Regions from separate parts of the Pseudocitrobacter sp. 2023LY-00077 genome, predicted to be linked through region 2. Evidence: predicted binding sites of a transcription regulator. Region 2 holds the regulator's gene; the other holds the start of a gene.
The links. The regulator Fur, encoded in region 2, represses iron uptake genes when iron is present. The targets are predictions, from matches to a motif close to ATAATAATGAGAACNACTATCAA.
Positions count from the first base shown of each region.

Region 1: the regulator Fur is predicted to act here: its motif matches at 1,384-1,406, upstream of efeU (iron uptake transporter permease EfeU).

Region 1 covers NZ_JBSPEI010000011.1:193,320-196,739, forward strand. The annotation lists gene efeO (iron uptake system protein EfeO) at 1-464, opposite strand, end outside; gene efeU (iron uptake transporter permease EfeU) at 500-1,333, opposite strand; gene putP (sodium/proline symporter PutP) at 1,580-3,088, opposite strand.
Region 2 covers NZ_JBSPEI010000007.1:154,167-157,586, forward strand. The annotation lists gene chiP (chitoporin ChiP) at 1-828, shown strand, start outside; gene chiQ (ChiQ/YbfN family lipoprotein) at 880-1,212, shown strand; gene fur (ferric iron uptake transcriptional regulator) at 1,326-1,778, opposite strand; gene fldA (flavodoxin FldA) at 2,061-2,591, opposite strand; gene ybfE (LexA regulated protein) at 2,742-3,035, opposite strand; gene ybfF (esterase) at 3,165-3,420, opposite strand, start outside.

The sequences.
Region 1 (3,420 bases), on a different contig from region 2:
TCGGTAAAGGCTTTAGTGGCTTTTACCAGCTCTGCCGTCTGCGCAGTCACATAGGTTTTATAGGCGGTAATCGCCTCGCCCAGGCTTAATACCGCATCGGCTTTCGCCGCATCCTTCGTGGCTTCACCTTTAACAATCAGCTTGCCTTTCGGGTTGGTCAGCAGGCCGCAGGTCATCTCATATTCACCCGGTTGCAGATTGGCGGTCATTTTTTGCGTAAAGCCCGGCGCGATATTTTCACGCTCTTCTACCACCATCACGCCCTTGAGGATCTCCCACTCCAGCGCCTTCTGGCTATGGTTCTGAATGATAAACTGTGTTTTACCGGCATTGACGGTGAGCGTCATCGGCTCACACTGTTTGTCGTTTACCGTGACATTGACCTTCGGAATGTCAGCAGCCTGCGCAGAGAATGCGAAAGAGCACAGCGCGGCGAGCACGCTACGGCGAAAAATAGTGTTCATGGTCCATCCCTTTCAATGAGTAAAAGCCATTTGCCTTACGGGGCGATACGTGATGCTGCATTCGGCGCGCGCGCTGGCCAGAAAAAGAGCGCCAGCGCAGGCAGTAAATAGAGTAACCAGACCGCCACTTCACTGACGCTTGGCGCTTCCTGGTAGCCAAATATGCCTTCCATCAACGTGCCAAACAGTGAGTGGGTGGTGAGCGTGCCGCTGAAATCAAACGCGACATCCTGGAAGTGGTTCCACAGCCCGGCTTCGTGGAACGCGCGAATCGCTCCGGCGGCAAGCCCTGCGGCGACCAGCAAAATAAACAGGCTGGTCCATTTGAAGAACGCGCCAAGGTTCAGGCGAATGCCGCCCCAGTAGAGCAAGAAGCCCAGCACGACGGCTGTCGCCAGCCCCAGCACCGCGCCCAGCGGTGGCCAGATACCGAGATCCTGCTGGAATGCCGCCAGCAGAAAGAACACCGATTCCAGCCCTTCACGCGCCACGGCGAAAAAGACCATCATCACCAGCGCCCAGCCGTGGTGATTGCCCCGCGCCAGCGCGTTATCCACCGCCTGTTCCAGCTGCTGTTTTACGTTGCGCGATACTTTGCGCATCCAGAACACCATCCAGGTCAGGATGACGACGGCGATAACCGCCACGATACCTTCAAACAGCTCCTGTTCTTTTTGCGGGAATTCGCCGGTGGTTTCGTTGATAAAGATACCCAGCCCGAGGCAGAGCGCCGCAGCCAGGAATACGCCAATCCACATCACGCCTATCAAGCCACCACGCTGTGTGCGTTTCAAATAGCTGGCGATAAGGCTAACAATCAGCGCGGCTTCTAATCCTTCGCGCAGCATAATCAAAAAAGGCACAAACATGCGAACGTCCTTAAATGTGAATCGCAGTCAACACATGCAAAGAAAAGTAAATGTGAGTGATAGCGATTATCATTACGCAAAGACGAAATTCAAGTGAAATATGTCGGAAATGATAAGCAAATGTAAAAGCAGTAAGATGTGCAGGCGGGAAATTTCGGATGATAAAATGCCGGATGCGGCTAACGCCTTATCCGGCCTACAAATTCTCCTGTAGGCCGGATAAGCGCAGCGCATCCGGCAACGTGTTTACTCCGCCTGTAAACGCGACGGCGGTGCAGAATGGTAATGTGCGTCCGCTTCTTCGAAGCGTTTACGCATCGCCGCTGACGGTGCTTTGTCCAGCAGGCTGAAGATAACAATCCCCAGGCTACCGAAAATGAAGCCCGGAATGATTTCGTACAGGCCCAGCAGCTCGAAGTGCTTCCAGACGATCACGGTTACCGCACCGATAATCATCCCCGCCAGCGCGCCGTTACGCGTCATACGTGACCACAGCACCGAGAACAGTACCACCGGGCCAAACGCCGCGCCAAAGCCTGCCCAGGCGTAACTCACCAGACCAAGTACGCGGTTTTCCGGGTTTGCCGCCAGCGCAATCGCCACCAACGCCACCACCAGCACCATCAAACGCCCTACCCACACCAGCTCTTTCTGGCTGGCGTTTTTACGCAGAAACGCTTTGTACAGGTCTTCCGTAATCGCGCTGGAGCACACCAGCAACTGGCAGCTCAGGGTAGACATCACCGCGGCCAGAATCGCTGAAAGCAGAATACCGGCAATCCACGGGTTAAACAGGATTTGCGCCAGTTCGATAAACACGCGTTCGGCGTTCTGACTTACCGGGCCCGCAACCGCCGGGTTATTCTGGAAGTAGGCGATACCAAAGAAGCCAACCGCGACCGCACCCGCCAGACACAGGATCATCCAGGTCATACTGATACGACGCGCATGCACGATGCTGTGGTGGGAATCTGCCGCCATGAAACGCGCCAGAATGTGCGGCTGACCGAAGTAACCAAGCCCCCAGCCCATCAGGGAAATGATGGCGACGAAGTTCAGCCCTTTGAGCATATCGATGTTCTCAATGCTCTTTTGCTTGATAACCTCCATCGAATCATCCAGGCCGCCCACGGCGAGGATAACCATCACCGGCGTCAGAATCAGCGCGAAAATCATCAGGCTGGCCTGCACGGTGTCGGTCCAGCTCACGGCGAGGAAGCCGCCGATAAAGGTGTAAATGATGGTCGCGGCGGCACCGGCCCACAGCGCCGTTTCATAACTCATGCCGAAGGTGCTTTCGAACAGACGCGCCCCGGCCACAATGCCTGACGCACAATAGATGGTGAAGAACAGCAGAATCACCAGCGCAGAGATAATGCGCAGTACGCGGCTCTTATCTTCAAAGCGTCCGGTGAAGTAATCCGGCAGCGTCAGCGCATTATTGTTGGCTTCGGTGTGTACACGCAGACGACCGGCAACCAGTTTCCAGTTGATCCACGCGCCAACGGTCAGGCCGATAGCAATCCAGCTTTCCGAGATACCGGCGATAAAAATGGCCCCCGGCAGGCCCATCAGCAGCCAACCGCTCATATCCGACGCGCCCGCAGAAAGCGCCGTCACAAAAGGCCCAAGACTTCGTCCCCCGAGGATATAATCATCGAAGTTTTTCGTCGATCGCCAGGCGAAAAACCCAATTAATATCATGCCAAAGATATAGACAAAAAAAGTCACCAGCATCGGTGTGCTTATATTCATTAAACTCTCCAGATTTATTCGTCGACAACATCCGACTTGTCGTTATTCCCTTACCGGAACGAGGTAAAGGCCTGTTCTGTTATTCAGGCGACCGTATCCTGACGGAAGCGAAGATTTTTCACAAATGATTTAACACTGCATTCACATCGAATGCATCCCTGTCGTAATACCATTTTCCTATAGGTTGCACTCCCTCACGCTTTTTAGGGTTGCACCATTTAGAACTGTTAACTAGCCCTCAAAATCAAGCTTTCAGATACATCGGTTACATTCCATACCATCAGTTTTTCTTTTAACAATAAATTCATTTCTCAGGTTGCAATTGATGTCAC
Region 2 (3,420 bases):
ATGTGGACCAATGAATATAAGGCCCCATGGCATATCGAAATGGATAATTTCTACCAGAACGATAAGCGCACGAAAGTCGATTATCTGCACTCCATCGGTATGAAATATGACTTCAAAAATGACCTGGTGCTGGAAGCGGCATTTGGTCAGGCGGAAGGCTATGTCGATCAGTACTTTGCCAAAGCCAGCTACAAATTTGATATCGCCGGTAGCCCGCTGTCTACCAGCTATCAGTTCTACGGTACCCGCGATAAAGTGGATGACCGCACCGTAAACGATATTTATGACGGCACCGCGTGGTTGCAGGCGCTGACCTTCGGTTACAAAGTGGGGCAGGTTGACCTGCGTCTGGAAGGGACCTGGGTTAAGGCTGAAGGCCAGCAGGGCTACTTCCTGCAGCGTATGACGCCAACCTACGCCTCCTCAAACGGTCGCCTCGATGTGTGGTGGGATAACCGTTCTGACTTCAACGCCAACGGCGAAAAAGCGGTGTTCTTCGGTGCGATGTATGACCTGAAGAACTGGAACCTGCCGGGCTGGGCTGTAGGTGCATCATACGTCTACGCCTGGGATGCCAAACCGTCTACCTGGCAGATCAACCCGGACGCGTACTACGACAAAAACAAAACTATCGAAGAGTCTTCTTACAGCTTCGATGTGGCATACACCGTACAGGAAGGGCGCGCGAAAGGTACTCTGTTAAAACTGCACTTCACCCAGTACGACAACCACTCGGATATCCCGAGCTGGAGCGGTGGTTACGGCAACATCTTCCAGGATGAACGTGACGTGAAATTTATGGTTATCGCACCGTTCACCATCTTCTGATAAGTATTCAGGCGGGCCGCAGAGCCCGCCGTGTCGTATAAGGCTAATAACATGAAAAAAATAGTGATGATTGCTGCGCTGGTCGCGGCGCTGGCGGGCTGCGCTCAGTCTGAAGCACCAAAAGAAGATACGCGTTTAAAAGATGCCTATAGCGCCTGTATCAACACCGCAGAAGGCTCGCCGGAAAAAATCGAAGCCTGCCAGCAGGTGCTGAACGTGCTGAAGCAGGAGAAGGCGCACCAGCAGTTTGCCAATCAGGAGACCGTGCGGGTAAGCGATTATCAGGCGTGCATTCTGGCGAGAAAAACCGGTAACGATCAGGCCGTGAAGAAAGATTGCGGGTTAATCTGGCAGGAAATTCGCAGTAATAACACGACAAAGTAAGACAATAAGGCCTGCACAGAGCCGGGGACCTAAAGCGTCTCCGGCTTTTTTTGTCTTTACAGAGGCAATAAAAAAGCCAACCCGAAGGTTGGCTTTTCAGAATCTCGAAGAAATTACTTCTCTACGCCATCGTGCGCGTGTTCATCTTCGCGGCAGTCGCCCTCAGCACAGTGACCATACAGGTACAGGCTGTGGTTGGTTAGGCGGATACCGTGTTTCGCGGCAATTTCACGCTGACGAGCTTCGATGGAATCATCGCTGAATTCGATAACCTTGCCGCAGTCGAGGCAGATCAGGTGATCGTGATGGTGTTGTTGAGTCAGTTCGAAAACGGACTTGCCACCTTCAAAATTATGGCGCGTGACAATGCCCGCGTCATCAAACTGGTTCAGAACGCGGTAGACGGTCGCCAGACCAATCTCTTCACCCATGTCGATCAGGCGTTTGTATAAGTCTTCCGCGCTGACATGGTGATTGTCTGGTTCCTGAAGCACTTCCAGGATCTTTAACCGGGGAAGTGTGACTTTCAGGCCAGCCTTCTTTAATGCGGTATTGTTGTCAGTCATGCGGAATCTGTCCTGTTGCTAAACGATTGACTTCCAAACGCGGAAGTATCACAGAGAGTGCACCGAGTGTAATGCGTCTCATTATAGAATGACGCCTTCTAAATGAAAACAGCAAGACCTGGGCGAATAAAGATTTCGAAAACGAGGCTTGACCAGCAAACTCGCTAAATTCAGAAGATATTGTACAGATTTACGCTCAAAAGTTAAAAAATTGTAGCTATTATTTTGATTGCTTCTACCTATTAATGCGGCGTGATTTGAAAAGTCACGCCGCATCAAGAATCAGGCGTTTTTGATCTCTTCCAGATGCAGCTCTTCAGAAATCTGTTTTACCCATTTTTCTACACGTTCAGCGGTCAGTTCCGGCTGACGATCTTCATCAATAGCCAGACCTACGAAGTGGTCGTCATCGGCCAGGCCTTTAGAGGCTTCGAAGTGGTAACCCGCTGTTGGCCAGTGGCCGACGATGGTCGCACCGCGCGGTTCGATGATGTCGCGGATAGTGCCCAGCGCATCACAGAAGTATTCCGCATAGTCTTCCTGGTCGCCGCAGCCGAACAGTGCAACCAGTTTGCCATTGAAATCAACTTCTTCCAGCGTCGGGAAGAAATCGTCCCAGTCGCACTGGGCTTCACCGTAGTACCAGGTAGGGATACCCAGCAGCAGAATGTCGAATGCAGCCAGGTCTTCTTTGCTGCTCTTGGCAATGTCATGCACGTCGGCAACGTCTTTACCAAGCTGTTTCTGAATCATTTTTGCAATATTTTCGGTATTGCCGGTGTCGCTACCAAAGAAAATGCCAACGATTGCCATGAGTTAAATAACCTCTTGAAACTTAATGATATGGTGGTGGCGTATTGCCCACAGATAAGGGCAATCATAGCAGAACAGAGAAGGGTGCGGAATCAGCAATCGTACCGGACTGCACACTCTGCTACATGAAAGCGGGATTTTATGAAATTTTCAGAGCTTTTCCTGCGCGCGAAGCAGGGCTAACTGGCTCATCAGAATCTCTTCGATAAGCTCACTGCGACTCATATCGCGCGCGGTTGCCAGTTCGTTCAGGGCATCTACCGCATCGTTATTGAGTTTCAGCTCGACGCGCTTCAAACCGCGAACTTTATCGCGTTTTAATTGATTACGCTTATTGATGCGCAGCTGTTCGTCACGCGAAAGCGGATTGGTTTTGGGTCTTCCCGGCCGACGCTCATTTGCGAACAAATCAATTGTCGTTCGGTCCGTTTGTTCTTTTGCCATGATTCAGAGTGACTTCGGGGAAACAAGCTACCGGGAAACGCCCGGTGCAGACAGCGCGCAATCATACATCAGTGCAACCGACACGCCAACGACCACGGCCATAATGGCGCGCGGTCGTTGAGTTTTTAATCAGTCTGCTAAATATCGGCGGATGGCGCGCAGCACCGCGTCCGGTTTTTCCGCATGCACCCAGTGGCCAGCGCCTGCAATGACGTGCGCACGCGCCTGTGGGAATTGCGAGAGCAGGTCGTTACGGTAAGTTTCGGTAACATAAGGCGAATTTCCGCCGGGGATAAACAGTGCCGGATGATCCCACGCCGGAATCGTCTCCCAGCCGACGATGTGCGGGTACTGATCCCACAGCACCGGTACGTTAAAGCGCCAC